Regions from separate parts of the Rhizobium sp. RAF36 genome, predicted to be linked through region 2. Evidence: riboswitches for the same ligand, from Rfam matches in the RefSeq annotation. Region 2 holds a riboswitch; each other region holds the start of a gene.
The links. Region 2 has a riboswitch for cobalamin ahead of nrdH (glutaredoxin-like protein NrdH). Riboswitches for the same ligand answer to the same signal wherever they lie in the genome.

Region 1 (10,586 bases), on a different contig from region 2:
ATAGAAGGCGACATACCCGTGCGGCGGCACGAGATCGGGCGAATGATAGCTTTCCTTCGGATCGATATTGTAGCCGCGGGCTGGCTGGATACCCGCCAGCACATTGCCGAACCGCGTGAACGGCAGAGCGAAGTGACCATCCACAACGTAGGGATCACCCTCCGGCACGCCCCAGCGCGCCGCCATCTCGTCTTGAATCTTTTTCGGAAGAGACGCGAAGAACGCCTTGTATCGCCTCATGGAAAGCGTTTCGCGGATCACCTTTCCGTCACGCCCGGAATTCGTCGGCCCCTCCGAGAGATGGCGGATCAGCGCATCGCCATCATCAGGGAAATCCGTGACACCATAGCCCGCCCCGCGCATCGCCTTCAGCACCTCGACGGTACCCGCAGGCGTATCGAGGCCGACGCCGTTGCCGAGGCGCCCGTCACGGTTCGGATAGTTGGCGAGCACCAGCGCCACGCGCCGCGCCGCAGCCGGCTTGCGCCGCAGCCGCGCCCAGCCAGCGGCGAGCTTGGCCGTGTAGCGCATCCGCCCTTCATCAGGCTGGCTGGTAACGATATTCGCTTCGACAGCCGCGTCATAACGCGCTGCCGACTTGAACGAGACGGCACGCGCCAGAACCCGTCCATCGACTTCGGGCAGCGCCACGTTCATACCAAGATCGCGCGCCGACAGCCCCTGCGATGACCCGGCCCACGCCTCAAGTGATGAAGCCGACAGGATTGCCTGCAGCACGACGGAGCCGCTTTTTTCCAGCACGGTCGGTTCACGCTGAGCACCCGGCGCGGACACAGCAAAGCCCGTCGTGTTGACCACGACATCGGGAGGCGCCTGATCAAAAATGCTGTCGATGATGCCCTTGGAGACCGGGTCTTTCAGGCTGTAGGCAAAGACCGGCAAGGGCCGGAGACCTTCCGCCGCCAGGGCCTCGATCATCGCCTCGACCGGTGCGGTCTCGCCGCTCTGGACCAGGGCTCGGTAGAAGCTGATGGCGGCGATGGGTTCGGACCCCAGCTCCTCCGTCGCAGCAAGTTCGCCCCCCTCTGTCCTGCCGGACATCTCCCCCGCAGGTGGGGAGATTGGCTGGGCGCGCCCGCTCATTCCAGCCTCAATTGCCTGGGGAAACGCCAACCACGAGTCGATCTCCCCCCCTGAGGGGGAGATGTCCGGCAGGACAGAGGGGGGTGCCACGTTCAGCAGCATCGCCGCAGACAACACTCTCCACTCCTCAACCCCAACGACTCCCCGCCCCGGCCACCAGATCCCGGCCTTCATCAGCGGCGCAGCCGCACCGGGCTTCTCACCACCCGACAGCATCGCCGCCGCATAATCCAGCAGCCGCCGCGAATTCTCGTCGCCGCCCTCGATCAGGTAAGCCCACAGCGCATTGAGATCATCGAGCGCCACATTGGAAAACGGCGTCAGCCCCGCATCCGGCTTGGAATCGCCGGGCAGAACGGCAATCCGCGCGCCATGCAGGGCCGCACAGGCATGCAAAGCCTCCAGCGCATAGTGAAAATAACTGGCACCGCCGAGCGCGCGGACAATGATGAGTTTCGCATGCCGCGCGGTGCGCTCGACATAGGCATCGACCGACATCGGATGCTTGAGGCTCATCAGGCTGGCAAGCCGAAGCGTCAACGGCGAGCCGCCGCCCTGTCCGTGGGCGGCGGCGATGGCCGCAAGCTCCGTATCCGCCGCAGACAGGAACAGGATATCGCCCGGCGACTGGCCAAGATCGATGGCCTCGTCACCGTCGCTAATCGTTCCTTTCTGGGCGAGAAGCAGATGCATGGATCAGACGAGCGCCTCGATGGCCTTGCGCACGGCCGCCTCGTCCATGTCATGCAGGCCGATGACGACGAGACGCGTGCCGCGGGTCTCGCCCGACGCCCAGGCGCGGTCGAAATACTGGTCGATACGGCTGCCGACAGCCTGGATCTGCAGGCGCATCGGCTTGCCCTCAACAGCAGCAAAGCCCTTCAGGCGGAGCACGTCATGCTCTGCAATCACGCCCTTCAGCTTCTCGATGAAACCGGCCGGATCGACGATCGCGCCGAGCTCGACGACGAAGCTGTCGAACTCGTCGTGGTCATGCGGCGTGCCGTCCTCATGCTCCAGCTCGTGATGGGACTTGCGATTGACGATATCTTCCTCGGTGCCGACGCCGAGGCCGAGCAAGACGCTGGCCGGAACTTCGCCGTTCTTCGCCTCGATCAGCGCCGGCTTGCGCGAAATGCGCGACGCCACTTCGTCACGGACGCGGATAATGCCTGCGGCATCGAGCAGATCCGTCTTGTTGAGCACGATCAGATCGGCGCACGTCAGCTGATCCTCGAACAGCTCTTCGATCGGGCTCTCATGATCGAGCGACTCGTCTTCGGCGCGGCGCGCATCGACGGCATCGTGGTCGTCGGCGAAACGTCCGGCGGCAACGGCGGCGCTATCGACGACGGTGATCACGCCATCGACGGTGACTTCGCTACGGATATCGGGCCAGTTGAAGGCGGCGACCAGCGGCTGCGGCAGCGCTAGGCCCGAGGTCTCGATGACGATATGATCGGGGCGCTGCTCGCGCTCGAGCAGCTTGGTCATCGTCGGAATGAAATCGTCGGCAACGGTGCAGCAGATGCAGCCATTCGTCAGTTCGATGATGTCGTCCTCGGTGCAGTTCTCGGCGCCGCAGCCCTTCAACACGTCGCCATCGACGCCGAGGTCGCCGAATTCGTTGATGATCAGCGCGATCTTCTTGCCGCCGGTATTGGAAAGCAGGTTGCGGATCATCGTCGTCTTTCCGGCACCGAGAAAGCCGGTGATCACGGTTGCGGGGATCTTCTGGTTCATAAATTTCAACCCTTCATTTTCAGCGGCAGCCCGGCCGCGATAAAATACACGTCCGCGGCGGAGGCCGCGATCATCTGGTGCAGCCGCCCGGCATGATCACGGAAATCCCGCGCCATCCGGTTCTCGGGCACGATCCCGAGGCCGACTTCATTGGAAACAAACACGAGCCGAGCCCTGGCCTTCGGCAGCCAGGCGGCAAGGGCCGCAGATTCCGCCGCCATATCCCGCTCGCCCATCATCAGATTGGTGACCCAGAGCGTCAGGCAATCCACAAGGATCGCCCGCCCTTCGCCGTCGACGGCCGACAGGCATTCGACAAGCTGCAGCGGCTCCTCATGCGTCGTCCAGGATGGCCCGCGATCGTCCCTGTGAGCGGCAATCCGCGCCCGCATCTCGTCATCCCAGGCCCGCCCGGTAGCGACGTAGTGGCGCTCGAGGCCGCTATCGGCGATCAGCTGTTCGGCGAAACGGGACTTGCCGGAACGGGCACCGCCAAGGATGAAGGTGGTGCTGGAAGGAGAGCCGCTCATGCGCAAAGGCCTGCGGCGAAACGTATGCGCTCTCCCCGCACTCCCTCATTCCTGTGCTCGTCACAGGAATCCAGCCACGGCACGTCGGCGCCGTGAATGAAACCTAACAGCAAGGAAATGAGTCTTCTGTGCCCAAGGACTTGGGCACGCTGGATTCCTGTGACAGGCACAGGAATGAGGGAGCGCCTGGGGGCCGCCCGACGTGACGGCATGCAAATTCGCGTTTCAGCCACGACAACCTCCGTGCTGGCAGCGGACAGGATTGCCCTTGGGTGGGCTCTTCGCCCGGCACGGTTGGCAGGTCTCCTGGCTCGCGGTTTGAGGCCCCGACAGGGATGGCGCAAGGCCATCCCTGATCGTGCCAGCGGATCTTCCTCGCCTTCCCGGCTGCATTCTCGTGAAAAGGCGGACGATTCGTAGAAATGGAGGCGTCCAGCCCCTGCTGATCACGATGCATTCCAGTGGCTTTTCCGGTGTCCTTGAGCCACCGCCCTGCCGCGGAATGCGGCGATCAGGCAATGGTGCCGGTGCACCGGATGGAAGACCCTGACCGCTCTACAGTCGCGGGGTCGGCTGTGATGAAGACGCCCGGTTTGGGTCCGCCCCGTCACATTCCCTTTTCATCCAGGGCGGCAATCACCGCTCCGGAACCATCCGTTATTGATTTCATCGTTAGGCGCGCGGCAGTGCGAAGTCAATCGAGCCCGGCGCGATGAAAAATGCCGCACCTTAACACGACTGAGTCTACCAAACAGATAGTCTATTAAATTCATTAACTTAAGACGCGATTTCGCTTGCCGTCGCCTCGCTTTTGCTGCAATTGCTCGCGAAATCATGCGGCGCACAAAGCGCGCTTCCTTGATCCTGCTCCCCGTCGCCTAGTTCTGTCATCATGCTCACGAAAACCGATATCGGCCGCCTGACGCGGCGCCATCTCAAATTCGATTTGGCGCGGCTGCGCGCGCTGGCGCGCCAGAACGAAATGGGCATGGTTTTCGCCGGTGGCGCGGTCGGCGTCATCTCCGGCTGCGCGGTCACCGGCATGAGCCTGATCTCCCGCGAGATGCACAGCCTGATCTTCGGCATCAGCGATGTCGATCGTCTGAGCTCCTCCGATATCAGCAACAAGCTGCTGCTGCTCTTGGCACCGGTCTGCGGCGGCATGCTTCTCGGCCTGCTGCTCTTCATCCTTAGCAGGACGCGCAAGAAGCCGATGGTCGACCCGATCGAGGCCAATGCACTGCATGGCGGCCGCCTGTCGCTGACCGACAGCATCATCGTCGCCATCCAGAACCTGATCTCCAACGGCTTTGGCGCGTCCGTGGGCCTCGAGGCCGGCTATACACAGCTGGCGGCGGGCCTGGCCTCGAAGCTCGGCCTGAAGCTGCAGCTGCGCCGCGCCGATCTGCGCGTCCTCCTCGGCTGCGGTGCGGCAGGCGCTATCGCCGCAGCCTTCAATGCCCCGCTAACCGGCGCCTTCTACGCGTTCGAGCTGATTATCGGCACCTACACCATCGTCTCGCTGACACCCGTTGTCGTCTCCGCCCTGCTCTCGACGCTGGTGGCGCGGCTGCTCGCAGGCAACGATTTCACCATCGACGTAGGCAGATTCGGCACTGTGGTGCCGGCCGATTATGTGCCGGCCATTCTGCTTGGCGCCTGCTGCGCCGGTGCCGGCATCCTGATCATGCAGGGCGTTTCCTTTGTTGAGGAACTGGCCCGCAAGAGTTCCGTGCCGACACCGGTACGCCCGGCGCTCGGCGGCATCGTTGTCGGCCTGCTGGCCACCATCTCTCCACAGGTGTTGTCGGCTGGGCATGGCGCCTTGCATCTCAACCTGGCGCATCAGGTGGCAATCCCGACGCTCGTCGGCATCCTGCTGTTGAAGTCGCTTGCATCTGCAGTGTCGATCGGCTCCGGCTTCAGGGGCGGCCTGTTCTTTGCATCGCTGTTCATGGGCGCGCTTCTCGGCAAGCTCTTTGCCTATTCCGCGCCGTTCTTTGCGCATGCCTCGCTGACACCCGAGGTCTACGCCGTCGTCGGCATGAGTTCACTCGCCGTCGCCATCATCGGCGGACCGCTGACGATGACCTTTCTGGCGCTCGAAATCACCGGCGACTTCCCGATCACCGTATTGGTGCTCGCCGCGGTCATCACGTCGTCGCTGGTCGTGCGCACCACCTTCGGCTACTCCTTCGCCACCTGGCGTTTTCACCTGCGCGGTGAAAGCATCCGTAGCGCCCACGATGTCGGCTGGATCCGCAATCTGACGGTCGATAAGCTGATGCGCGCCGACGTCAAGACCGCCAATGCCGCAACCACTGTCGAAGAGTTCAAGAAGGCCTTTCCGGCCGGCGCCACGCAACGCGTCATCCTTGTCGATGACACAGGCAAATATGCCGGTCTGGTGCTGGTGCCGGAAATCCACGCCAACCCGATCGCCACCGACGACGAGGGCAAGGGGCTGGAGAGCTTCGTGCGCTACAAGAACGATTTCCTGCAGCCGCAGATGAATGCCAAGCAGGCAGCGGCCATCTTCGACAAGAGCGAAAGCGAAGCGCTCGCCGTGCTCAACAATCTGATCGAGCGCAAGGTCGTCGGCCAGCTCAGCGAAAGCCACACGCTGCGCCGCTACAGCGAAGAGCTCGACCGGCGGCGCCGCGAAATCTCCGGCGAAATCTAGCCAAGCAGCCGGTTCAGCCAGTCGCCGTCGAGATGCGCCTCCAGTTCGTCCGCAACGGCATCCAGCGCCCGGTCGACGCTCTCCGCGTAATTGCGCCTTTCGCCCTGAAGGCCGAAACTCTGCAGCAACCGGCTGCGATAGGGATCGCTGGAAAACAGGCCGTGCAGATAGGTGCCGACGATACGTCCATCCGCAGATACGGCACCATCCGCGGCACCGTCCACCACGGCCGACGGCCGGCTGCAATCCGGCCCCTCGGTCACGCCGAGATGGATCTGATAGCCTGACAGCGGCGTACCATATTCGGCAGAAACAGCATGGCTGTTGCGAACGGTCTTCTCCGGCGCCATGACGGTTTCGACGTCGAGCAGCCCGAGCCCGTCAACCTCCGCCGTTCCGCCCTCGATGCCGAGCGGATCGTGCACCTTGCGGCCGAGCATCTGATAACCGCCGCAAATGCCGATCACCCGGCCGCCGCGCCGGACATGGGCGGCCAGATCACGATCCCATCCCTCGGCGCGAAAATCGGCAAGGTCGCTGATCGTCGATTTGGAGCCCGGCAGCACGACGAGCGCGGCGTCTTCGGGAAGACGCTCCCCGGCACGCACGAACACCAGCTCGACGTCGTCTTCGGGTCTCAGCGGGTCGAGATCGTCGAAATTGGCAATCCGCGGCAGAACGGGGACGGCGATCTTCAATGCGGCCCCGCTTCCCCGCGCCAGCTTTTCAAGAACGACTGAATCCTCCGCAGGCAGCCCGCCTGCCGCCTTCAGCCACGGCACGACGCCGAAGCACGGCCAGCCGGTATAACGGCCGATCGCGGCAATCCCCTCGTCGAAAAGCGAGACGTCGCCGCGGAACTTGTTGATGATATAGCCGGAGATCATCGCCCGATCGGTGTCGTCGAGGATCGCATGTGTCCCGACAAGCGAGGCGATGACGCCGCCGCGATCGATATCGCCGACCAGTACGACCGGCACGCCGGCCCTTGTCGCAAAGCCCATATTGGCGATATCGCCCGGGCGCAGGTTGATCTCCGCCGGCGATCCCGCGCCTTCGACGATCACCAGATCGGCGCCCTCGGAAACCGTGGCGAAGCTCGACAGCACGAATTCCAGTAGTTGCGGCTTCAGACGCTGATAGTCACGCCCCTTCGCCTGCCCCCAGACCTTGCCCTGGACGATGATCTGGCTGCCGTTCTCCGATTGCGGCTTCAAAAGCACCGGGTTCATATGAACAGATGACGGCGTGCGCGCAGCCAGCGACTGCAGCCACTGCGCCCGGCCGATCTCGCCGCCATCGTCGGCAACGGCTGCGTTGTTGGACATGTTCTGCGGCTTGAAGGGCCGCACCGTCAGTCCGCGATTGGCCGCCAGCCGGCAGAGCCCGGCGACGAGCACCGTCTTGCCGACATCCGATCCTGTTCCCTGCAGCATGATGGCTCTGGTCATGTGACGAGGCCTACAACGCGTTGCCTCGCGCGGTCAACGGCAGGGCCAAAAACACGAAAACCGCGCAGGCAGTAAGCCGCGCGGTTTGCCGTAAACTCTGGCGTATTCGCCCATACACGGCGAAACTCGTCTTCTCCGGGACGCAAAACCTGATCCGGAGAACCGGCGGTTTGTCCCCCGCCGTGGCTACACTGATAACGCGACATCCTTACCGGAGAGTTATTGAGGCCTTAAGCAAACATGAATTTTGACCTTTTTTTGAACTTTTGTTGGCAGCGGCGTGTGCGCCGCATCATTGAAGCGCCCAATCACAGGCGGCAGCAGTCGCTAATATTAGCTGTTGTAAATCAATGTTTTAGGCCAAAAAAGTTCAACTGCGGAAAGTTGACCGCAACCTTTTCTGCGCTAGCATCTGTAAATTTAAAAATCCTGAGTGGAAATAAGGATGTGCAGATGAAGACCGCAGGAAAAATGCTGTTATTCGCCGCCCTTGTCTGCGCGTTTGCGACCTCGGCCGCGGCATCCGGCTGCGGAAACGTCTCGATTGCCGAGATGAAGTGGGGCTCGGCCGCCATCGCAGCGAATTTTGACAGGATCATTCTCGAAGCCGGCTATGGCTGTGACGTCAAGATCGTCCCCGGCGACACCATGCCGACCTTCGCCTCGATGAACGGAAAATCGACGCCGGACGTCGCGCCGGAACTCTGGGTCAAGGGTGTTCAGACCGAACTGGACGATGCCATCACCGCCGGCCGCCTTGTCGAAGGCGCGGAGATCCTTTCTGAGGGTGCAGTCGAAGGTCTTTGGATCCCCAAATTCGTCGCCGACGCCAACCCATCCATCAAGACGCTGGAAGACGCCCTCGCCCGCCCGGATCTCTTTCCGGGCGACGGATCGACGGACAAGGCTGCGATATTCAATTGTCCAACCGGCTGGGCCTGCAAGATCTCGACGCAGAACATCTACAATGCCTTCCATGCAGAAGAGAAAGGCTTTGACCTCATAGGAGCTGAAACGCCGCGGGCGCTCGATGCATCGATTGCCGATGCCTTTGCCGACAAACGCGGCTGGCTCGGTTATTACTGGGCGCCGACTGCGGTCGCCGGAAAATACGAGATGGTGCGGCTGGCGATGGGTGTCCCCTTCGACCAGGCAGAGTGGGACAACTGCACCTCCGTCCCCGGATGCGCCAAGCCCGAGCGCAACGCTTATCCGACATCCCAGGCGTTCACCGTCACCACAAGGTTATTCGCAGACCGCGCCGGTCCGGCGATGGATTATCTTCGCAAGCGCAGATGGGACAACGGCACGATCAACGACGTGCTGGCATGGCAGGATGAAAACGGTGAAAGCAGCCGCAACGCCGCCATCTATTTTCTGCAGAATTACCCGGAGCTCTGGACCCTCTGGGTGCCCGAAGAAGTGGCGGCCCGGGTGAAGCGAGCGCTTTAGCAAGCTTCGCGAAGGCCAGCGCCGTCATGATATGCCTTCGACAACGAAAACGCAGCCAGGCTGCGCCCATTGATATTGCAGGTGCTTGAAATGACCCCCGCCGCTTCTTTTCCCGATCGCGACACCGTTGCCAAGAAATTTGCCGGAAGCAGCGATGCCGACAAGTCCTATCTCCAGCTCCTGATGGAGAATGCGGCGCAGGACGACAATCTGGTCGACGGCCTGCACCGCTATCTCGATCAATCGGCCGAGAGCCGGTTTCTCAATTCGCTGAAGCTTGAGACGACGGGGAAATGGATCGGCTCGGCCGCTCCGGACCGCCTTCAAGTCCGCCTGATGGAAGCCGCCAAGTCCAGCCAGCATCCGGCCTATGAGGCTTTCCGCACGGGATTGGTGCGCTCCGGCGGCCTTGAAAGGGCCTATCCGGCAGCCAAGATCTGATTAGCGGCGTGCGGCCCGGTCGACAGAGCGGCCGGCATCCTGCGTCGCATTGACGGCATTGGCCGTATCGCGGCCGACGCCGCGGATCGTGTTACCGCAGGACGAAAGAGCAAGCAGGAGCATGAGGGCAGCGCCGATTTTGGCTGTGGTCGTCATCGTGGAATTCCTTTGAAAATATGACCTCTCCGAAGCGGCGAACGCCGCTCCGGCCGATAAACGCATCAAAGCCAAAAAGGTTCACGCCAGAATGGTTTAGGCAGCCGCGGCCTTCGCTTTTTCAGCAAAGGCAAAGCGGATGCTGTCGGCAACCGCCTGCATCGGCCCAGAGAGCTGCGACGCCGTTAGAAGGCGAATCTCGAAGGAGGCGAGCTCCGGCAGGCCCTCCTGCGCGCCGAGGATCACCATATCGTCGCTGACATAGGAGCGCGGTAGCGGCGCAATCGCCAGATCGGAAACCACAGCCGCCCTCTGCGCCATCGTATGGCCGCTGAGATAGGCCACGCGATAGGGCCGCTTGTTGCGCTCAAGCTGCGATAGCGCTTCCTGGCGCCATATGCAGCCCTCTTCCCAGATCGAGATCGGCAGCGGTTCCTTGCGATGCGCAGTGCCGCACTTGGCGCCGGCCCAGACAAGCTTCTCGCGGTAGACGATCTCGCCGCCGGTCGGGAACGGCCTGGTGGCGAAATTGACGAGCGCCAGATCGAGGCGCTGCTCTTCCATCCGCTTCTTCAGCCCGATGCTCATGTCGATGGTCACATCGACCATGATGCCGGGATAGCTTTCGGCGAAGCTCTTGAGAATGCTCGGCAGCAGCCGTTCGCCGATATCTTCGGGCGCGCCGAGGCGCACCACGCCGCTGAGCTCGGGCATGATGAAGCGCGAAACCGCTTCGTTCGAGAGCGCCAGGATATTGCGCGCATAGGTGAGCAACAGCTCGCCATGCTGCGTCAGCGTCACCGAGCGGGCGTCGCGCAGGAACAATGTCGCGCCGAGCTGTTCTTCGAGCTTCTTGATCTGCATGGAAACAGCCGAAGGCGTTCTGAACACCGCTTCGGCGGCCGTCGAAAAATTGCCGGTTTCCGCGATCGCCACGAAAGTGCGCAGAACATCATTATCGAGAAGCGGGATTGGCCTGCGAAAGGGCATCGTCATCGGCGCATCTTTCAATTTTTCTGATCTTAA
Region 2 (10,586 bases):
TCGACCGGTTGCTCCCTGTCTATGCGGCCATCCTCGCGGAGCTCAGCACTGCGGGCGCCGATTGGGTGCAGATCGACGAGCCAGCCCTGGTGCTCGATCTCACAGACGCTGAGCGGAACGCGCTGACCACGGCCTACAGCGCGCTTCACCAGCTGGTGCCGAACCTGAAGATCATGATCGCCAGCTATTTCGGCGCATTGGGCGACAATCTCAAGACAGCAGCGGCGCTGCCGGTTGCCGGTCTGCACGTCGATCTGGTGCGCGCGCCCGAGCAGCTTGATGCGGTCGTATCGGCGGTGCCTGATGACCGGGTATTGTCTCTCGGCGTCATCGATGGCCGCAACATCTGGCGCGCTGATCTTGAGAAACTGCTGGATCGGGTCGAGGCGCTTTCCAAAACGCGTCCAATCGAAATCGCGCCATCTTGCTCGCTTCTGCATGTGCCGATCGATCTTGCTCTCGAAACCGCTATTGATGCCGAGGTCAGGGGATGGCTGGCTTCTGCCACGCAGAAGCTGGATGAGCTGGCGGTCCTCGGCCAGGCACTTTCGCAGGGGCGCGATTGCGTGACGGATGCCATCGGCAGCTCTTCGAGGGCCGCGGCCGCCCGCGCGGCATCGCCGAAGGTCAATGATCCCGCGGTCAGGCAGCGGATTGCAGCGATCGACGAGACCATGAAGCGCCGCAAGGCCGGTTTCGCCGAGCGCAAGGCGATCCAGCAGACGGATATGCGCTTGCCGCTGTTCCCGACGACGACGATCGGGTCCTTTCCGCAGACGCCTGAAGTCCGCAAGGCCCGTTCGGCACACACGAAGGGGACGCTCAGCAATGCGGACTATGAGGCTTTCCTGCGCAAGGAAACCGAAGCAGCCATCCGCTGGCAGGAGGAAATCGGCCTCGATGTGCTCGTTCATGGCGAGTTCGAGCGCAATGACATGGTGCAGTATTTTGGCGAGCAGCTGTCAGGCTTTGCCTTCACGCAGCATGCCTGGGTACAGAGCTATGGGTCGCGCTATGTCCGCCCGCCTATTATCTTCGGCGATATCGCGCGGCCGAAGCCGATGACGACAAGCTGGTGGCAATATGCCCAGTCTCTGACAGACCGGCCGGTGAAGGGCATGCTGACTGGACCGGTGACGATCCTCAACTGGTCCTTCGTGCGTGATGATATCGCCCGAAGCGAAGCATGCCGGCAGATCGCGCTGGCGATTCGCGACGAGGTCGGTGATCTCGAAAAGGCCGGCGCCAGAATGATCCAGATCGACGAGGCAGCACTCCGGGAAGGCCTGCCGCTGCGGCGCTCGCAATGGAAGACCTATCTCGACTGGGCCGTCGAAAGCTTCCGCCTGTGCTCGACCGGTGTCAGCAACGCGACGCAGATCCACACGCATATGTGCTACTCGGAGTTCAACGACATCATCGATGCGATCGCCGCGATGGATGCGGATGTGATCTCGATCGAGACGTCGCGCTCGAAGATGGAGCTGCTGGAGGCATTCCGCGGTTTCGACTATCCGAACGAAATCGGCCCGGGTGTCTACGACATCCACTCGCCACGCGTTCCCGATATTGCCGATATGACCGGTCTGCTTCTTCTGGCGCGCGAGCGGCTTGGCGATTCGCAGCTCTGGATCAATCCGGATTGCGGCTTGAAGACCCGCAAATGGGAGGAAGTGAAGCCGGCGCTCGTCAATATGGTGGCGGCGGCGCGGTCTTTGCGCGAACGCGTTGCCACGGCAACGGCCTGATCGTCATCGCATTCGAGGAGCCGGCTTTTGCCGGCTTCTCTTTTCCACAGCCAATCCGCATTAATCTTCCGTTATCCACATCACATTCATTTTTTCGGCTTGCGGCACCCGAAACCTGAACCATCCATTGACGTAAAAATAGACTCGCGTACTATATCTAGTGTTCGAGGTTCCCTCGATTCGCAAGGATCGCGGGCTAAGACGGGAATTCGGTGAGATCTGCCGCAAGGCGGAGCAATGCCGGAGCTGCCCCCGCAACTGTGAGCGGCGAGCATATGTCCCATTTCGGGTCACTGGGTCATGAAGACCTGGGAAGACCGGGATGAATGTGATGATCCGCAAGCCAGGAGACCTGCCTTGAGCGAAAACGTCCACGGGCGGGGTGTCCGGCTGGCGAGCGATGAGATGTGGGCATGATGCCGCTCTTCGCTTCCTCCGGTGTGTCCCGCATGAGCCACTTCGGGGTGAAGTCTTATGTCTTTGAGTTTCAGATCATACCGGCGCGAATGACGGGCTGCTGACGCCCGGCAACCGGCAACGGCTGTCTTCCTTTTCGATCTTCCCAAGCGCGGACATCGGCGGATGTCCGAACGATATCCCATGCCTTCCAGTCACGAGGTTTTCCCATGAGCATCACCGTCTACAGCAAGCCCGCCTGCGTTCAGTGCACCGCAACCACCCGCGCGCTCGATCGCCAGGGCATCGACTACACCATCATCGATGTTTCCACCGATAGCGCCGCCTATGATCTGGTGCAGGGTCTCGGCTACCGTCAGGTCCCTGTTGTCATCGCCGGCGAGCAGCATTGGGCGGGCTTCCGCCCCGACATGATCAGCGCGCTCGCCTGAGCGGCGGCTGCGATGGGCGAGATCGTCTATTTTTCCAGCCGGTCGGAAAACACCCATCGCTTCGTCGAAAAGCTTGGCCTTCCCGCCCGGCGCATCCCGATATCAGGCGAGACGCTTCAAGCCGTCTCTCCCTATGTTCTTGTGGTCCCGACCTATAGCGGCGAGGGCGGCAAGGGAGCTGTGCCCAAGCAGGTGATCCGTTTCCTGAACGATGCGGCAAACCGTTCGAACCTCCGCGGCGTGATTGCCGCGGGCAACAGCAACTTCGGCGAGACCTATGGGCTCGCCGGCGACATCATCGCGAAGAAATGCCAGGTACCTTACCTCTACAGGTTCGAGTTGCTCGGCACCGCTGATGATGTTGCCAACGTCAAACACGGATTGGAACGATTTTGGACACGGCAGTTCTCGAGCGCCCCGTAAAGGCGCAAGCCGCGGAAACCGGGCTGGATTACCACGCGCTGAACGCGATGCTGAACCTCTATGACGAGGACGGCAAGATCCAGCTGGACAAGGACCGGCAGGCGGCGAAGCAGTATTTCCTGCAGCACGTCAACCAGAACACCGTGTTCTTCCATAATCTCCGGGAGAAGCTCGATTACCTCGTCACCGAGGGCTATTACGAGCAGGAGGTGCTGGATCAGTATTCGTTCAACTTCGTGCGCGATCTCTTCGATCACGCCTATGACAAGAAGTTCCGCTTCCCGACCTTCCTCGGCGCCTTCAAATATTACACCAGCTACACGCTGAAGACCTTTGACGGAAAGCGCTATCTGGAGCGCTATGAAGACCGCATCTGCATGGTGGCACTCGCCTTGGCGCAGGGCAACGAGGCATTGGCCCGCGACATGGTCGATGAGATCATTTCCGGCCGCTTCCAGCCGGCAACGCCGACCTTCCTCAATGCCGGAAAGAAGCAGCGCGGCGAGCTGGTCTCCTGCTTCCTGATGCGCGTCGAAGACAATATGGAATCGATCGGCCGCTCGATCAATTCTGCGCTGCAGTTGTCGAAGCGCGGTGGTGGCGTGGCGCTGTCGCTGACCAACATTCGCGAAATGGGCGCGCCGATCAAGCATATCGAGAACCAGTCGTCGGGCATCATCCCGGTGATGAAGCTGCTCGAGGACGCCTTCTCCTATGCCAACCAGCTCGGCGCGCGCCAGGGGGCAGGGGCCGTCTATCTCAACGCCCACCACCCCGACATCATGCGCTTCCTTGATACCAAGCGCGAGAATGCCGACGAGAAGATCCGCATCAAGACGCTGTCGCTCGGCGTCGTCATTCCAGACATCACCTTCGAGCTCGCCAAGAACAACGAGGACATGTACCTGTTCTCGCCCTATGACGTGGAACGCGTCTACGGCGTGCCGTTCACCGAAATCTCGGTGACCGAAAAATACCGCGAGATGGTGGCCGACAGCCGCATCAAGAAGAAGAAGATCAAGGCCCGCGACTTCTTCCAGATCGTCGCCGAGATCCAGTTCGAGAGCGGCTATCCCTACATCATGTTCGAAGACACGGTGAACAAGGCGAACCCGATCGCCGGACGCATCACCATGAGCAATCTGTGCTCCGAGATCCTGCAGGTCAGCGAAGCCAGCGAGTACAATGACGATCTGTCCTACAAGGTGATGGGCAAGGACATTTCCTGCAATCTCGGCTCGCTGAATATCGCCGCCGCCATGGACTCATCCGATTTCGGCAAGACGATCGAGACCTCGATCCGGGCGCTGACGGCAGTTTCCGACATGAGCCACATCTCCTCGGTCCCGTCGATCGAGAAGGGCAATGACGAGAGCCACGCGATCGGCCTGGGTCAGATGAACCTGCACGGCTATCTGGCCCGCGAGCGAATCCAGTACGGCTCCGAAGAGGGCGTCGATTTCACCAATATGTATTTCTACACGGTGACCTATCACGCCATCCGCGCCTCGAACCGTCTCGCGATCGAGCGGGGCCAGAGCTTCAAGGGTTTCGAGAATTCCAAATACGCGTCGGGCGAATATTTCGACAAGTATACCGAAATGGAATGGAAACCGGCTACGCAGACGGTTTCTGACCTGTTCAGCAATGCCGGTATCGAAATTCCCACCCAGGAAGACTGGCTGGCACTGAAGAAGGCCGTCATGGAGGGCGGGCTTTATAACCAGAACCTGCAGGCGGTGCCGCCGACGGGGTCGATCTCCTACATCAACCACTCGACGTCATCGATCCACCCGATCGTCTCCAAGATCGAGATCCGCAAGGAAGGCAAGATCGGCCGCGTCTATTATCCGGCGGCCTTCATGACCAACGACAATCTCGACTATTACCAGGACGCCTACGAGATCGGACCGGAGAAGATCATCGACACCTATGCGGCTGCCACCCAGCATGTCGACCAGGGCCTGTCGCTGACGCTGTTCTTCCGCGATACGGCGACGACGCGCGATATCAACAAGGCTCAGATCTACGCCTGGAAGAAGGGCATCAAGACCATCTACTACATCCGCCTGCGCCAGATGGCGCTGGAGGGGACGCAGGTGGAGGGATGTGTGTCGTGTACGTTGTGATCTGATTTCCGGCCGCTGGCCTTAGAGCGAGTAGCCCCCCTCATCCCCGGCGCAGCACGCTGCGCCTGACCTGCCGGCACCTTCTCCCCGCTGGGGAGAAGGGAACCGCAGCGCCCGTCAGCCCCTTGATTGAGGCGTGTAGGCGGGCACGTCCCCTCTCCCCAGCGGGGAGAGGGTTAGGGTGAGGGGGCCGCGTCCTCCAACAGAACTGATTGAGGAAAGATTTCCCATGAACATGCACGCCAAGCCCGTATCCCGCGTCCGCGCCATCAACTGGAACCGCATCGAGGACGACAAGGACCTCGAAGTCTGGAACCGCCTGACCGGCAATTTCTGGCTGCCGGAAAAGGTACCGTTGTCGAACGACATTCCCTCCTGGGCGACGCTGAAGCCGGAAGAGCAGCAGTTGACGATCCGGGTCTTTACCGGGCTGACGCTGCTCGACACTATCCAGAACGGCGTCGGCTCGGTGACGCTCATGGCCGATGCCTCGACCCAGCATGAAGAGGCGGTGCTTTCCAACATCTCCTTCATGGAAGCTGTGCACGCGCGCTCCTATTCTTCGATCTTCTCGACGCTGTGCTCGACGCCTGACGTCGACGACGCCTATCGCTGGTCCGACGAGAATGAGTTTCTGCAGAAGAAGTCGGCGCTGATCATGGAGCAATATGCTTCGGGCGATCCGCTGAAGAAGAAGGTTGCCAGCGTCTTCCTCGAAAGCTTCCTGTTCTATTCCGGCTTCTATCTGCCGATGTACTGGTCGAGCCGCGCCAAGCTCACCAACACCGCCGATATGATCCGCCTGATCATCCGCGACGAGGCGGTGCATGGCTATTACATCGGCTACAAGTTCCAGCGCGCCGTCGAGCGTCTGCCGGAAACCCGCCGCCAGGAGATCAAGGATTTCGCCTTCGATCTGCTGCTGGAGCTCTACGACAACGAGGCCAAATATACCGAGGCGCTTTATGACGGCGTCGGGCTCACCGAAGACGTCAAGAAGTTCCTGCACTATAACGCCAACAAGGCGCTGATGAACCTCGGCTACGAGGCGCTGTTCCCGCCGGAGGCCTGCAAGGTCAATCCGGCGATCCTTTCGGCCCTCTCGCCGAATGCCGACGAGAACCACGACTTCTTCTCGGGCTCCGGCTCGTCTTACGTCATCGGTAAGGCGGTGGCGACTGAGGACGAGGACTGGAACTTCTAGGCAAGGTCAGTCGAGCGAGGCGAGGTCGGACCTTTGGCTTCCGACTTCGACCGTCGCCGTCAATCCTGCGATCAGCTGCACACCGTCAGGCACCTTGTCGAGATTGATACGAACCGGAACGCGCTGCGCCAGCCGCACCCAGCTGAAGGTCGGGTTGATATTGGCCAGCAGCCCGGTTCCCGACGTGCGCTCGCGGTCCTCGATGCCGGTCGCGATACTGTCGACATGGCCTTCCAGCGTCTGGCGATGGCCCATCAGGTGGATCGTGACGCTGTCACCGACATGGATGCGCGGCAGCTTGGTTTCCTCGAAATAGCCTTCGACTCGCAGGGAGTCGGTATCGACGAGCGCGACCTTGGCGGTGCCGGCGGTGACATAGTCGCCTGGGCGCAGGCTGAGGTTCGAAACCGTGCCGTTGACCGTTGCTCTGACGGCGGAGCGGTCGAGATTGAGCTGCGCCAGATCGCGGTTGGCGACGGCCTGCAGATAGGTGGCTTCGGCCTGGTCGGCGGCTGTGCGCGCCTGTTCCTTCTGCTGCACGGAGGCGGCATCGCCGAGGCGCTGCTGGCGGTCGGTTTCGCGGCGGGCCTGTTCCAGCATGGCCTTGGCGCCTTCGAGCGCCGCTTCGGTCTGCGCGAGAGCAATCTTGAAGCGCTCGCCATCGACGCGGAACAGCACATCACCCTTCTTGACCGATTGGTTGTCCTTGACCGCGACGTCGCTGACGAGGCCGGAAACGTCCGGTGCGATGCCGACGACGTCGGCGCGCAGACGCGCGTCGCGCGTCCAGGGTTCATCCATGTAATGCACCCAAAGGCCGTGGCCGGCATAGGCGGCGGCGGCAACGAAGGCGAGGGTGACGATCAGGCGGGAGATTGATTTCAGCGTGTTCATGCGAAGTACCAGCGTGTCAGGGAGGAGACTGCTCCGAGAAGCAGCACATAGAGGGAGAGATCGAAGAGGCCGCGGTGCCAGACGAGCGAATAGGCGCCCACCCAGCTCAGTCCGCGACGGACGATCATCACGAGAAGAAGGGAAAGCACCATGAGAACGAGAAGGCGCGGCACATAGACGCCATAGAGATCGAATTCGGCAGGCATGACGGTTTACTCGGCTGCAATCTGAAGCGGGGTTGAGATGGTTTCGGGCGTGGGCCAATCTGGCGGCGCCGCCTCAGGGAAGAGCGCCCGGCGCAGACCGACCAGGGCATCGATATTGTCCCGGGTTTCCGTCCGTTCATGGGTAATGGTTCCGAGGCTGTCGTCGATAGCGGCACGCAACTCGTCGGGCGGGTCGATTGCCTGGCCGGCATCAAGCCGCGCCCGGTAGAAATCGGACACGCCTGAGAGCACCCGGCCGACAGACAGTGCGCTTGCGCCGGTCAGTTCCTTGCGCCGGGTCTGCAGCATCAGAACGTTAAAGCCGAGGCGCACATCGGCGAAGCCATCGACCTTTTTTAGTTCGCGATCCTCGACGGCGGCGAGGCGCGGCACCAGCTGGCCGAGGCGATCGAGGATGCGGCCGGAGAGCCGCTCATGGTCGGTGCGCCGTTCGCCGGCTGCCGTTTCGGCCAGATCCTTCCATCCGGCACGCACCAGCCGCCCGGCGGCGAGTTCGGCGCCGAAAGGACGGGCGATCAGCGTCCACACGAGGGCAAAGCCGATTCCGGCAAGGGCCGCGACCGCCTCATTGGTGAAGGTGGTGAAGTCGGATGTGTAGCGATCCTGGAGAGCGATGAAGCTCGCGCTGTTCACCGAAAGCAGCATCGCCAGCATGTTGAACTGCGGCCGGGTGATCAGCAGGCCTAGCAACAGGAAGGGCGGGGCGAAAACCACGGCCAGCAGCTCATAGGAGTTGACCGCCGGCAGGATGGCGAAAATGTAGACGAAGGAGATCACAAGGCTCAGAGCCGACCAGATGAACATCGACCGGATGAAGGGCGCGGGCCGGTCCATCGCGGCGAAGAACGAGCAGGCGACGGCGGCCATGGTGACGAAGCCCGCACCATTCTGCCAGCCGGTGAAGATCCAGAAGAAGCAGGCGACAGCGATCCCGGCAACGACGGAACCGGCAGCGAAGGCAATCAGCGCATAGTCATAATGCCTGACGCGGCCGACCACCTGGCGGTGGCGGAAAACCGGATGCCACGGACCGGCATGGCGGCCGCTGGCGATCTCGTCGCGCAGCGTCAGGCAATCGTGCCAGAGATCGACGATCTCGCCGAGGCGGGCAAGCGCGCTGCGATAAAGCAGGGCGTTCCAGCCGGTTTCGTGGCTTTCCGAGGTCTGGACGTCATCGATGCGGCGGCGCAAGTTCGCGCCTGTACCATCCGGCTTGCCTTTGCCGCCCTGCTGTAACCAGGCGGCGGCATCGTTGAGCAGCGCGGAAAGCGCCGGCGGCAGCTCCTGTCCGGAGGCTTTCAGCGCGTGAAGACGGTCGGCAAGCGATGAAAACAGCGGCAGCAGCATCAGCAGGCGGCCACGCAATTCGCGCGAATGACGGACGATATCGCGGCCATTCGCGTCATGGCCGAGCTGGCTGATGACGAGATCAAGACCAGTCACATCGGAGGCGAGCTTCTGGCGTTTCAGCGGCGTTGCCGGCGAGGCGCCTTCGCCGCGCAGGATCTCGTCGGCCCAGCTTCCGGCATCATCGAGCCAGGTGGTGATGCGCTGGCCGAGCAGCGAGCTGACGCTGGCCGGAAAGATGACGGCGCTGACGATGCTGGCGCAGACGATGCCGATGATGATCTCTTCCGAGCGGGCAAGCGCCGTGTCGAAGACCGTCTCGGGCGAGCCGACAGAGGGCAGGGCGATCATCGGCAGCGAATAGCCGGCAAGCATGAAGACATAGCTTCGGGCGCTGCGGTCGAGCATCGAGATGAACAGCAGCGTGCCGGTCCAGAGCGCCACGACCAGCGACAGCAGTTCGGGCGCGTTGACGAAGAGCGGAACGAAGAACACCGCGGCAGAAGCGCCGAGCAGCGTGCCGAGCGCGCGATAGAGGCCCTTGGAGCTTGTGGCGCCCGCCAGCGGATTGGCGACAACGTAGACGGCCGCCATCGCCCAGTAGGGGCGCGGCAGATCGAGCGACAGCGCCACGAAAAGCGCCAGCATCGAGGCAAGAAACGCCTTGCCCGAGAATAACCAGTCACGCCATACGGGTATCACGACGCTGCCTCGATTTCCTTTTCGAGGGCGCCTGTCTGCGTCACGTCTATATTGTCGAAGGCCTGCAGCACGCGCACGGCAGCTTCAAGGTCTGCCTTGCTGACATCCTGGAGAATGCGCTCGCGAAGCTCGTCGAGCACGGCTTCCATGCGTGCCGCAAGGGCACTGCCCTCATCGGTCAGATAAAGACCCTTGGCGCGGCGATCGGCAGGATCGTCCTTGCGGACGACAAGGCCAAGCGTTTCGAGCTGATCGAGAAGACGAACCAGCGATGGCCCTTCGATGCCGACATGGCCGGCCAGCACCACTTGGCGGACACCGCCGCCGAGGCGGCCGATCCAGAGAAGCGGGGCGGCGCAGGCCTCGGAGATTCCGTGGCTGCTGAGTGCGAGGTCGACGGCGCGGCGCCACTGGCGGCCGGTCGAAAGCAGGTTTGCGGTGAAGACGCGCTGAAGGCTGTTGTAGGTATCCATGCGTTGGATATAGCACCGAATTCGATAGGATTCAAATTATTCGCTATCTATTTTATTGGCTGCGGCAATCTGGCTATGCTGGTCGGCCTTTAGCTCAGGCGTGGCTGGCGGCGATCATCTCGGCAGCCTTCGAGCCGATCGCCATCGCCGGAGCGTTGGTGTTGCCCGAAAGAATGAAGGGAATGATCGAGCAATCGATGACCCGAAGGCCGGCGATGCCCCGCACACGAAGATCGCTGCCGACGACCGCCATGGGGTCGCTGTCCGGCCCCATGCGCAGGCTACCGGAGGGATGATAGTTGGTCTTGACCGTCTGCCCGGCAAATTTCGTCAGGGCTTCTTCGTCCTGAATGGCGCGGCCGGGAAGGATCTCCATGTCGATCTTGGACAGGAAAGGCTCGGTTTCCAGCAACCGGCGCGCTGTCTTCAGCGATGCCAGTGTCAGCCTCAGATCATCGGGATCGCCGAAGAAGTTGCAATCGATCAGCGGCTGGTCGGCAGGATTGGCGGAGCGCAGCCGGACGCTGCCACGCGCCTTCGGCCTGAGAAGGCATGAGGTGAAGGTCACGCCCCAGGTGGGTTTGGCCGAGG
Region 3 (10,586 bases), on a different contig from region 2:
CCTGCCTGCTCGGCTTCCGCGACTACGTCAACAAGAACGGCTTCAAGAATGTCGTGCTTGGGCTCTCCGGCGGCATCGACTCGGCGATCTGCGCGGCAATTGCCGTCGATGCGCTGGGCGAGGAGCGGGTCCGCACCGTCATGCTGCCCTACCGCTACACGTCCGAGGATTCGCTGAACGATGCCGCCGAATGCGCCAAGGCGCTCGGCTGCCGCTACGACATCGTGCCGATCGAGGCGCCGGTGACCGGCTTTACCTCGGCGCTCTCCGATCTCTTCGAAGGCACCGATAGCGGCATCACCGAAGAAAACCTGCAGAGCCGCGCCCGCGGCACGATCCTGATGGCGATCTCCAACAAGTTCGGCTCGATGGTCGTCACCACCGGCAACAAGTCGGAAATGTCGGTCGGCTATGCGACGCTCTACGGTGATATGAACGGCGGCTTCAATCCGATCAAGGACCTCTACAAGATGCAGGTCTATGCGATCTCGCGCTGGCGCAATGCGCATGTGCCGCCGGATGCGCTTGGCCCATCAGGCGTGGTGATCCCACAAAACATCATCGACAAGGCGCCCTCTGCCGAACTGCGGCCTGATCAGACCGACCAGGATTCGCTGCCGCCTTATCCGGTTCTCGACGACATTCTCGAATGCCTCGTCGAGAAGGAAATGGGCGTCGATGAGATCGTCGCGCGCGGCCACGATGTCGCGACGGTGCACCGGATCGAGCATCTGCTCTATCTCGCCGAATACAAGCGCCGCCAGTCGGCGCCAGGCGTGAAGATCACCAAGAAGAATTTCGGCCGCGACCGCCGCTATCCGATCACCAACCGTTTTAGGGATCGGTAGGGGTATTATCATTTGCAGTTTGTCTAGATTGAGAGGGGACGAGCATGGCATTGCGCACAATTGCCTTGGATGAGCTCGATGGTTTTCAATTGGACGAAGCAAACCGGCTTTATTGGCGGGGCGAGACGGTCGTTCTTGAGCGCCGGTTGAAGCTCGAAACATATCAGATTGTTCTCGCTACATTGGCTACGGTCGGCGCTGTCGCATCTGGAATTCATCCTTTCCTAGTGAGTTGGCATCTTCTGAACTGAGGATTTCGTGTCCTTGAACCTCAGCTCGCTTTTGAAGCGATGCGCCTTTATCGAAACGCAGATGCATGGCACAAACCGCATGCAAATCAGAATGAAGCGGAACGGCTAAGCGCCGGGCCGCAGCAAATGCGGGAGGCATGCATGCGCAGTTCGGTCGAGATCTACAATATCCGCACCGGTCGGAGCCGGGTCGTGTTCCAGACGGAGCAGCTGATCGAGGCGCCGAATTTTTCGCCCGATGGCCGCTACCTACTGCTGAACGGTGATGGCCTTCTCTATCGCTTGTCACCGGACGGTGAGGGCGGTCTGCAGCAGGTCGATACCGGCTTTGCCACGGCCTGCAACAACGATCACGGCATTTCGCCCGACGGAAGGCAGTATGTGATCTCCGACAAGACCGAGCATGGCAAATCCTGCATCTATACCCTGCCGTCGGAAGGCGGCGCGCCGAAACAGATCACCGAAAACCTGCCGTCCTACTGGCATGGCTGGTCGCCTGACGGAAAGGAACTCGCCTATTGCGGCATTCGCGGCGATCTCTTCGATATCTACACGATTTCCGTCGATGGCGGCGCCGAGCGGCGGCTGACGCATGGCGAGGGGCGCAATGACGGGCCTGACTATTCCTTCGACGGGCAGTGGATCTATTTCAATTCCAGCCGCACCGGGCTGATGCAGATCTGGCGCATTCATCCCGATGGGACCGGTTTGGAGCAGGTCACGCACGACAATTACGGCAACTGGTTTGCCCATCCGGCGCCTACCAACGACAAGGTGCTGCTGCTTTCCTACGATCCTGACGTCTTCGATCATCCGCGCGACCTGCATGTGCGCCTGCGATTGATGGATATGGACGGCGGCAATCTGACGACGCTCTTCGAGCTGTTCGGCGGGCAGGGCACGATCAATGTTCCCTGCTGGTCACCTGATGGTGACGAGTTTGCCTATGTCCGGTATTTCCCGGCTACTTGAAGCTTCTCGTAAAAGCGGGCAAGAGGCATGGGTCAGGTGCCCGCTTGCCGCGGGAGAATCGGGAATCCGGTGCAAGCCCGGAACGTGCCCAACGCTGTAAGGCCGACGCCTGCCGCATCATGCCACTGGTTGACACCGGGAAGGCTGCGGTGGGCGGATGACGCCAAGTCAGAAGACCGGCCTGGCATCATAGACTGATCCCGCGCGGACGGCGGGGCGGTTGCGTTGTTGGGGATTTGACGATGCGGCCCATGAACAAGGATGCGCTTGAAGGCGCGTCCGCCTTTTCCGCTGACGAGCGCGACGCCGTCTACCGGGCGATCATGACCAGGCGCGATGTGCGCGACCAGTTTCTGCCTGATCCTGTACCATCCGACGTGCTGATGCGGCTACTCGGAGCCGCGCACCACGCGCCCTCGGTTGGCTTCATGCAGCCCTGGAATTTTATCGTTGTCGAAGATGCAGGTGTGCGTCAGCGCGTGTGGAACGCCTTCGACAGGGCGAACCGCGAGGCGGCCGGGATGTTCGATGGTGAGCGGCAGGCGACATACCGGTCGCTGAAGCTCGAGGGTATCCTCAAGGCGCCGCTCGGCATCTGCATCACCTGCGATCCGTCACGCAGCGGTGACGTCGTGCTGGGGCGCACGCATAATCCGCGGATGGATAGCTATTCAACCGTCTGTGCGGTGCAGAACCTCTGGCTCGCGGCACGGGCCGAAGGCATTGGCGTCGGCTGGGTCAGCATTTTCCATGAGAGCGAGCTCAAGGACATTCTCGGCGTGCCCGCGCATATCGAGATCGTCGCCTGGCTATGCGTCGGCTATGTCGATACGCTCTATAGCGAGCCCGAGCTGGCCGTTAAAGGCTGGCGGCAGCGGCTTTCGCTCGACGATTTGATCTTCCGCGATGGCTGGGGCCGCCGCTAATTCTGTTGTTGCTGCTGCGGCTGCGGCCCAGATGTCGCCGGGTTCTTCAGGTCGATACTGCCCTGGTCGCCCGCGAGAAATTGCGGGCCGATCTGGCGTACCTTGCTGTTGCCGGGGTCGTAGGGGCGGTCCGGTACCTGTGCCTGCGGCGCAGCCGGTGTGGGGGCTGCAGTTGCCGGCGGCTTGGTCGTGATCGTCGTGATCGAGCCCTTTGGCGGCGGCGCGCTGACCGTCTGGTTCTTGCGCATCTGCTCGTAATAGGCGGTCAGATTGCAGCTGCAGGAGGATTTCTCACCGGGCGCCCGGTTCTTGTAGGCGAAGGCGTTCGGCATGGCGCTGTAGCGCGCGCCGGTCGCGGCCGAGATCATGTTGGCCGCGTCGGTGTTGGAGACGTCCTGATAGAACAGCTCCGTCTCGATGCCGGGGCACATTTTCGAGCAAGTGGAGGCGTCGCGGCTGAAATCGATCGAGGTCGCATTGGTGCTGATCGGGAAGAAGCCGCCGTCGCAGCTTCGCACGCACATGGTGCTGACATGCGACATCATCTCGCCGCGGGGCACGCCATATTGGGTGTTGCCTTCCTCGCCGTTGCCGAGCGGAATGAAGGTATCGCCGCGCATCGCCTGTTCTTCGGTACTTGGCGCCGGGACATAGGCGCGCTCGTCCGGCTGATAGCCCGGATCGTCGTTGCAGCCGTTATCGTCGAGGGCCGCCATCAGTTCGCGGCGTTCGTTGACGTCGCTGCCGCCGGCCTCCCGCAGTTGGTTGCGGCGCTCCTGGAGGTAGTGGATGTTGTCGATCATCCGCGATTCCGATTCCTGCAGATCGCCGCAGTAGCGGTCGTTCTCGCCGCCGATGACGACCATGCTGTCGACGCTGCAGCCGTTGCTGCGCAGGTCGTTGCGCAGCTTGCGGAGCTCGAGGTTCTGTTCGGCTATGGCGCTTGCATATTGGCGGATCTCCGGGCCGTTGCCGATCACCTGCGGCAGGTCGGCAAGGCGTCCGCGCAGATCTTCGCAGATCGCGCTGGTCTGCGCCGCCGCGGGCGCGGCAGCAGCGAGAAAGAGAGCAAGGGTCAGGCTTCGGCGTTTCACGGTATCATCCCGCAGCATAATAAACCGGAAGCGGCAGAGCATTTGCCGCATCCGTTCTGTCTAGCTGCCTTCCGTTAACAAGCTAACGAAGGAATTCTAACGCATTTTTCCGATCGACGGCAAATCACGCCGGCTGCTGGGCCTCGACGACGGCAAGCGCCGCCATATTGACCACACCGCGCGACGTCACCGACGGCGCCAGAATATGGGCCGGGAGCGCGGTGCCGAGCAGGATGGGGCCGACATGCAGGCCGTCGGTCATCGACTTGACGACGCCGAGCGTGATGTTGGCCGCATCGAGGTTCGGGAAGACCAGCAGGTTGGCTTCACCGTGCAGCGTGGTGGACGGCATGACGCGCTTGCGGATTTCGTCGGCGATTGCGCTCTCACCATGCATTTCGCCATCGACTTCGAGATCAGGGGCGGCATCACGGATCAGCTGCAGGGCACCGCGCATCTTCGTGGCGCTTTCGCTTTCGCGCGAGCCGAAGTTGGAATGCGAGACGAGGGCGGCGCGCGGCGTGATGCCGAAGCGCTTGATTTCCTCGGCAGCCAGAACGGCTGATTCAGCCACTTCCTCGGCGCTCGGATTGAACGTCACGTAGGTGTCGGTGAAGAAGGTGGCGCCACGCTGCGAGATCAGCAGGCTGAGCGCTGAAAAATCGCGGACATCCTTGCGCTTGCCGATGATCTGGCGAACGTCGCGCAGGTGCTTCTCGTAACGGCCTTCGAGGCCGCAGATCAGCGCGTCTGCTTCGCCGCGGCGCAGCGCCAGCGCCCCGATGACGGTGGTGTTGGTACGCACGATCGTGCGGGCCGCTTCCGGGATAACGCCCCGGCGGCCGACGAGCGACAGATAGAGATCGACATATTCGCGGAAGCGCGGATCGTCTTCCGGGTTGATGACGGCGAAGTCGGAAAGCGGGCGGATGCGCAGGCCATAGCGCTGCAGGCGGGTTTCGATGACCTGCGGACGGCCGATCAGGATCGGTTCGGCAATGCCTTCTTCGATGAGAACCTGAGCGGCGCGGAGCACGCGTTCGTCTTCACCTTCGGAGAAGATCACCCGCTTCTTTTCGGCAGCCTTGGCGGCCGTGAAGATCGGCTTCATGATGAAGCCGGAGCGGAAGACGAAGCGGTTCAGCTGGTCGAGATAGGCGTCGAAATCGGTGATCGGACGGCGTGCGACGCCGCTCTCGGCCGCTGCCTTGGCGACGGCAGGCGCGATGCGCAGGATCAGGCGCGGATCGAACGGCGAGGGGATCAGATAGTTCGGTCCGAAGATCGGCGTTTCACCGGAATAGGCGCGGGCGGCGACATCGGACGGCTCTTCGCGGGCGAGGCCGGCGATGGCGCGGACGGCTGCCATTTTCATCGCTTCGTTGATCTCCTCGGCGCCGCAATCCAGCGCGCCGCGGAAGATGAAGGGGAAGCAGAGAACGTTGTTGACCTGGTTCGGGAAGTCCGAGCGTCCGGTGCAGATCATCGCGTCCGGCCGGGCGGCACGGGCGAGTTCCGGCATGATCTCCGGCGTCGGGTTGGCGAGCGCCATGATCAGCGGCTTTTCGGCCATCTGCTCGAGCAGTTCCGGCTTCAGCACGCCGGCAGCAGAGAGGCCGAGGAACACATCGGCGCCGCCGATGTTTTCGGCGAGCGTGCGGGTATCGCTCTTCTGCGCGTAGACGGCTTTCCATTGGTCCATCAGCACGTTGCGGTCCTCGTAGACGAGGCCTTCGATGTCGTGGACCCAGATGTTCTCGCGCTTGGCGCCGAGTTCGACGAGCAGATTGAGACAGGCGAGCGCCGCAGCGCCGGCGCCAGACGTGACGATCTTGACGTTGCTGATCGACTTGCCGGCCAGTTCCAGGCCGTTGAGGATGGCGGCGGCGACGATGATCGCGGTGCCGTGCTGGTCATCATGGAAGACGGGAATGCGCATCTTTGCGCGCAGCTGCTGTTCGATCTCGAAGCATTCCGGCGCCTTGATGTCTTCGAGGTTGATGCCGCCGAAGGTTGGCTCAAGCGAGGCGACTGTCGAGACCATTTGCTCGACGGTCGAGGCATCGACCTCGATATCGAAGACGTCGATATTGGCGAATTTCTTGAAGAGAACGGCCTTGCCTTCCATCACCGGCTTGGAGGCGAGAGGGCCGATATTGCCGAGGCCGAGAACGGCGGTTCCGTTGGAGATGACGGCGACCAGATTGGCGCGCGAGGTGTAGTCGGCGGCCGTCTCCGGATCGTCGCGGATCGCGAGACACGGCGCGGCGACGCCAGGCGAATAGGCGAGCGCCAGATCGCGCTGGTTGCCGAGCGGCTTGGTCGCCTGAATTTCGAGTTTGCCGGGGCGGGGATAGCGGTGGAAGAACAGCGCCTGTTCGTCAAGAGTTCCACCTGTCAGGTTCTTCTCCGTCTTGGATTTGTCCTGATTATCCATTGCCTTCTCCAATACCGCAGTCATGTCGTTTGAAGCCTTCTCCATACAACAATCGGTGCGGCGGGACAGCGGGAATTTGAGGTTGAAAGCGGAAAACTCTTATGCCCGGAGGATGCGTCAAACAACCGCGCTGTCATCTTCCTGAAACACGAGTCTGATTTTGGAAGGCCAGATGAACGATGGGGCACGGGCAGGATGCCTGTGATGGATTACATGGATACGCGACACTTCCGTACGCTCTTCATTTCCGATGTGCATCTCGGTTCCAAGGCTGCCAAGGCCGACTTCCTGATCGACTTTCTGCGCCACCACGAGGCAGACACGATCGTCCTCGTGGGCGATATCGTCGATGGCTGGCGCTTGAAGCGCAGCTGGTACTGGCCGCAGGTCTGCAACGACGTCATCCAGAAACTGCTGCGCCAGGCGCGCAAGGGTACGCGCGTTGTCTACATTCCCGGCAATCACGACGAATTCCTCCGCGACTTCCCGGGCATGCATTTCGGCGGCATCGAAGTGGCCGAGCGGATGATGCACGAGGGCGCCGACGGGAAGAAGTATCTGGTGCTGCATGGCGACGAATTCGACGTCGTCGTCCGCAATGCCCGCCTGCTCGCCTATCTCGGCGACTGGGCCTATGACATGGCGATCCGCATCAATATCGTTCTGGCCGCCATCCGTCGCCGCATGGGCATGCCCTACTGGTCGTTCTCGGCCTGGGCCAAGCTGCAGGTCAAGCATGCAGTCAACTTCATCGGCGAGTTCCAGCGCGTCGTCGCCGACGAGGCCCGCAAGTGTGGCGCCGACGGCGTCATCTGCGGCCATATCCACCATGCCGTCATCGAGGAGATGGACGGTGTGCGTTACATCAATACCGGCGACTGGGTCGAGAGCTGCACGGCGATTGCCGAGCATGAGGACGGCACTTTCGAACTTATCACCTGGAATGCGATCGCCAGCAGCGAGCCGGTGACTTTGAAGCTGACGCACCAGCCCGAGCGCGCGCCGCAGGCCGCCTGATTTTCAACCCGCCATATTGCAAGACATTTAGCCGTTGCCTCCGGGCAACGGCCCTATCTATTTTTTAAAACGTTTCAAATGGGCTATTTCTCGCCATAGTCGCCCCTAGGTTGATGTGTTAGGCAGCGCACAGTTTCCTGCAGGTCCACCATGATTCCCGCCCAGAATGCCTCTGTCGATGAGGGGGCTCCGCCGCGTTTCCGGCTGCTCAGCGCCCTGTCTTACTGCGCCCCGCTGATCGTCAACGGTGTCGCGCTTCCATTCTTCCCTGTCTGGCTTGCTGTTCACAAATTCACCGATCACGAGATCGGCGTCATCCTTGCCGTGCCGATGGTCGTACGCGTCCTCGTGGCACCTGTCGTAGCGATGTATGCCGACCGGATGAAGGAGCGCGCCGATGTGCTCCTATGGTCTGGCGGGCTGTCGCTGCTGACGGCGATCGCGCTTTACTGGACGACGAGCTTCTGGCCGGTGTTGATCGTCTACAGCGTCCAGGGCGCCACCTTTGCGCCCTACGTGCCGATCGTCGAATCGATCGTCATTTCAGGCGTCCGGCGCTGGGGGCTGGATTACGGTTCGATGCGCGTTTGGGGATCGATCGCTTTCATCGTCTCGACGATGATCGGCGGCGAGATGATCGGCCTGTGGGGCGGCGATATGGTGCTGCCGGTCATGATCTTCGGCTTTGCGATGACCATGGCGATGGCGATCTACTGTCCGCGTATCGGCCCGACGCGGCGGCGCAATACGCCTGTCGATCTGCAGCAGGCAACAGGCAGCTCGCTGCGTCAGCCGCATCTGCTGGTGCTGCTCTGGGGCGTGGCGATCCAGCAGTCCAGCCACGCGCTGCTCTATGCCTTCGCATCGATCTATTGGCATCAGCTCGGCTTCACCGGCACGCAGGTCGGTATTCTCTGGAGCGCCGGCGTGGCCTCCGAGGTTCTGGTGTTCTTCGTCTCGAAGCATCTCAGCCGCCGCTTCAATGCCTGGACGCTGATCCGCTTCGGCTGCGCCATGTGCATCTGCCGCTGGATCCTGTTCCCGATGCACTGGGACTTTGCCGGATTCTTCTTCCTGCAATGTTTCCATTCCTGCACCTATGCCTTCGTGCATACGGGGGTGCAGCGGCGGATCGTGGCTTCGGTACAGGCGACGCAGGAATCCTCGGCGCAGGGCGCCTATTTCTTCTACAACGGCATGTTCCTGGGCCTGATGACGCTCGCTTCAGGCTATCTGTATGCTTGGCTCGGCCTCGCCAGCTACTACGTCATGGCGCTGGTCGCGGCCATCGGCATGGCGCTGGTGTTCGTCGCCTATTACCTTCAGCCCCAGAGCTCTTTGTCCGGCGGGAAGACGAGGGAAGCTTCGTAGTGCAGGCCGGGCTCACGATCCCTGGCGAGCAGCAAGGGTCCGTCGAGATCGACGAATTCGGCGTCCTGCGCCAGCAGCACCGCCGGCGCCATGGCGAGCGATGTGCCGACCATGCAGCCGAGCATGATCTGGAAGCCCAGCCGCTGCGCCTCGCGCTTCATCGCCAAGGCTTCCGTCAGGCCGCCTGTCTTGTCGAGCTTGATGTTGATCGCATCGTAACGGTCGCGGAGGCTGGCAAGATCGCCGGTGTGATGGACGCTCTCGTCGGCGCAGACGATGACAGGCCGCTTGATCACCGCGAGCATCTCGTCCTTGCCCGCCGGTAGCGGCTGTTCGACGAGTGCGATGTTCATTTCGGCGGAGATCCGTAGGTGGTGCTCCAGCGCCGCTTCGGACCAGCCCTCGTTGGCATCGAGAATGATAGCCGAGCTGGGGGCAGCGGCGCGAACGGCGCGGATACGGCTTTCGTCGTCGCCGGTGCCGACCTTGACTTTCAGCAGCGTGCGTCCGGCATGTTCCCGTGCCTGTGCCGCCATCACCTCGGGCTCGCCGAGCGATATCGTATACGCGGTCGTCAGCGGCTTTGCCGCCGCAAGGCCGATGTTGGCCGCGACGGTGGCACCGGTCAGCTTGGCCTCCAGATCCCAAAGGGCGCAATCGACGGCGTTGCGGGCAGCACCGGGCGCCATCGCCGACTGCAGGTCATCTCTTGAAATACCGGCCTCGATCAACGGCCGTGCCGCTTCGATCTGTGCCTCGACACTTTCCATCGTCTCGCCGTAGCGTCGATAGGGCACGCATTCGCCCCAACCGATTCTGCCATTTTCCCTCAGCGTGACGCAGATCACCTCCGCGGAGGTCTTTGCGCCGCGCGAGATGGTGAAAGTACCCGCAATCGGGAACGAATTCATTTGGATTTCGAGGGACCGTGGCATATTTGCAATCCTGAACGCATGGAAATTCTGCGGGGCTTGAGTATATTAACCCGCCGGGTGCGAGAGATGTTCGCGAGTCGGCAATGTCGCTGCAAGCCCTGAAAGACACAAGCATTTTGAAGCCCGAGCCCAGCAAAGCCGCCTCACTCCACGTGGACGACCAAGCCAATGGCTCCGGACGGCTGGTGCATCTCGAAGGCAATTGGCGCAGCGCCAACATCCACACCGTTCTCAAGGATTTCGAAGCGCTGTCGCGCGGCGACGGCGATCTGACGCTCGATCTTTCCGGTGTCACCGATATCGATACTGCCGGTGTCTGGCTGCTGGTGCGGCTGAAGCTCGAAGAGGAAGCCGCTGGCCGCCAGGTGCATTTCGAGGGCACCAATCAGCACATCGACGAGATGATCGAGGAATTCTCGCAGCGGCCGGAAAAACAGGAATCCGAACCCGCGAAGAAGCGCTCACTCGCCGAGAGGATTTTTGCGCCAGTCGGCAAGATGGCCTACGATTTGTGGGATAATTTTGCGGCAGCGATGTATATTCTCGGCTCCGCGGTGCGCGGCGCGCAGATGAAGTTCGGCCGCGGCAGCGGTGTTTCGCCGGCCTCGATCGTCAACCAGATCGATCATATGGGCGTTCGCGCAGTGCCGATCATCCTGCTGATGTCGTTCCTGATCGGTGCGATCATTGCGCAGCAGGGCGCCTTCCAGCTTCGCTATTTCGGTGCCGAGGTTT

Region 1: it holds a riboswitch for cobalamin, as region 2 does, so the genes downstream of both, cobU (bifunctional adenosylcobinamide kinase/adenosylcobinamide-phosphate guanylyltransferase) here and nrdH (glutaredoxin-like protein NrdH) in region 2, are expected to answer to the same signal.
Region 3: it holds a riboswitch for cobalamin, as region 2 does, so the genes downstream of both, bluB (5,6-dimethylbenzimidazole synthase) here and nrdH (glutaredoxin-like protein NrdH) in region 2, are expected to answer to the same signal.

The regions. Positions count from the first base shown of each region.
Region 1 covers NZ_JBFREC010000001.1:527,359-537,944, reverse strand. The annotation lists gene cobN (cobaltochelatase subunit CobN) at 1-1,797, opposite strand, end outside; gene cobW (cobalamin biosynthesis protein CobW) at 1,801-2,847, opposite strand; gene cobU (bifunctional adenosylcobinamide kinase/adenosylcobinamide-phosphate guanylyltransferase) at 2,853-3,377, opposite strand; cobalamin riboswitch at 3,657-4,047, opposite strand; gene AB4Z25_RS02690 (chloride channel protein) at 4,270-6,060, shown strand; gene AB4Z25_RS02685 (cobyric acid synthase) at 6,057-7,511, opposite strand; gene AB4Z25_RS02680 (glycine betaine ABC transporter substrate-binding protein) at 7,965-8,963, shown strand; gene AB4Z25_RS02675 (hypothetical protein) at 9,054-9,404, shown strand; gene AB4Z25_RS02670 (entericidin A/B family lipoprotein) at 9,405-9,560, opposite strand; gene AB4Z25_RS02665 (LysR family transcriptional regulator) at 9,657-10,586, opposite strand, start outside.
Region 2 covers NZ_JBFREC010000004.1:271,461-282,046, forward strand. The annotation lists gene metE (5-methyltetrahydropteroyltriglutamate--homocysteine S-methyltransferase) at 1-1,748, shown strand, start outside; cobalamin riboswitch at 1,899-2,122, shown strand; gene nrdH (glutaredoxin-like protein NrdH) at 2,375-2,596, shown strand; gene nrdI (class Ib ribonucleoside-diphosphate reductase assembly flavoprotein NrdI) at 2,609-3,019, shown strand; gene nrdE (class 1b ribonucleoside-diphosphate reductase subunit alpha) at 2,989-5,148, shown strand; gene nrdF (class 1b ribonucleoside-diphosphate reductase subunit beta) at 5,378-6,352, shown strand; gene AB4Z25_RS16570 (efflux RND transporter periplasmic adaptor subunit) at 6,359-7,246, opposite strand; gene AB4Z25_RS16575 (DUF1656 domain-containing protein) at 7,243-7,452, opposite strand; gene AB4Z25_RS16580 (FUSC family protein) at 7,459-9,468, opposite strand; gene AB4Z25_RS16585 (MarR family winged helix-turn-helix transcriptional regulator) at 9,519-9,995, opposite strand; gene AB4Z25_RS16590 (GMC family oxidoreductase) at 10,090-10,586, opposite strand, start outside.
Region 3 covers NZ_JBFREC010000001.1:665,557-676,142, forward strand. The annotation lists gene AB4Z25_RS03315 (NAD+ synthase) at 1-848, shown strand, start outside; gene AB4Z25_RS03320 (hypothetical protein) at 893-1,099, shown strand; gene AB4Z25_RS03325 (TolB family protein) at 1,241-2,071, shown strand; cobalamin riboswitch at 2,090-2,270, shown strand; gene bluB (5,6-dimethylbenzimidazole synthase) at 2,314-2,997, shown strand; gene AB4Z25_RS03335 (DUF2865 domain-containing protein) at 2,994-4,091, opposite strand; gene AB4Z25_RS03340 (NADP-dependent malic enzyme) at 4,216-6,528, opposite strand; gene AB4Z25_RS03345 (UDP-2,3-diacylglucosamine diphosphatase) at 6,742-7,545, shown strand; gene AB4Z25_RS03350 (MFS transporter) at 7,696-8,916, shown strand; gene dgcA (N-acetyl-D-Glu racemase DgcA) at 8,868-9,851, opposite strand; gene AB4Z25_RS03360 (MlaE family lipid ABC transporter permease subunit) at 9,935-10,586, shown strand, end outside.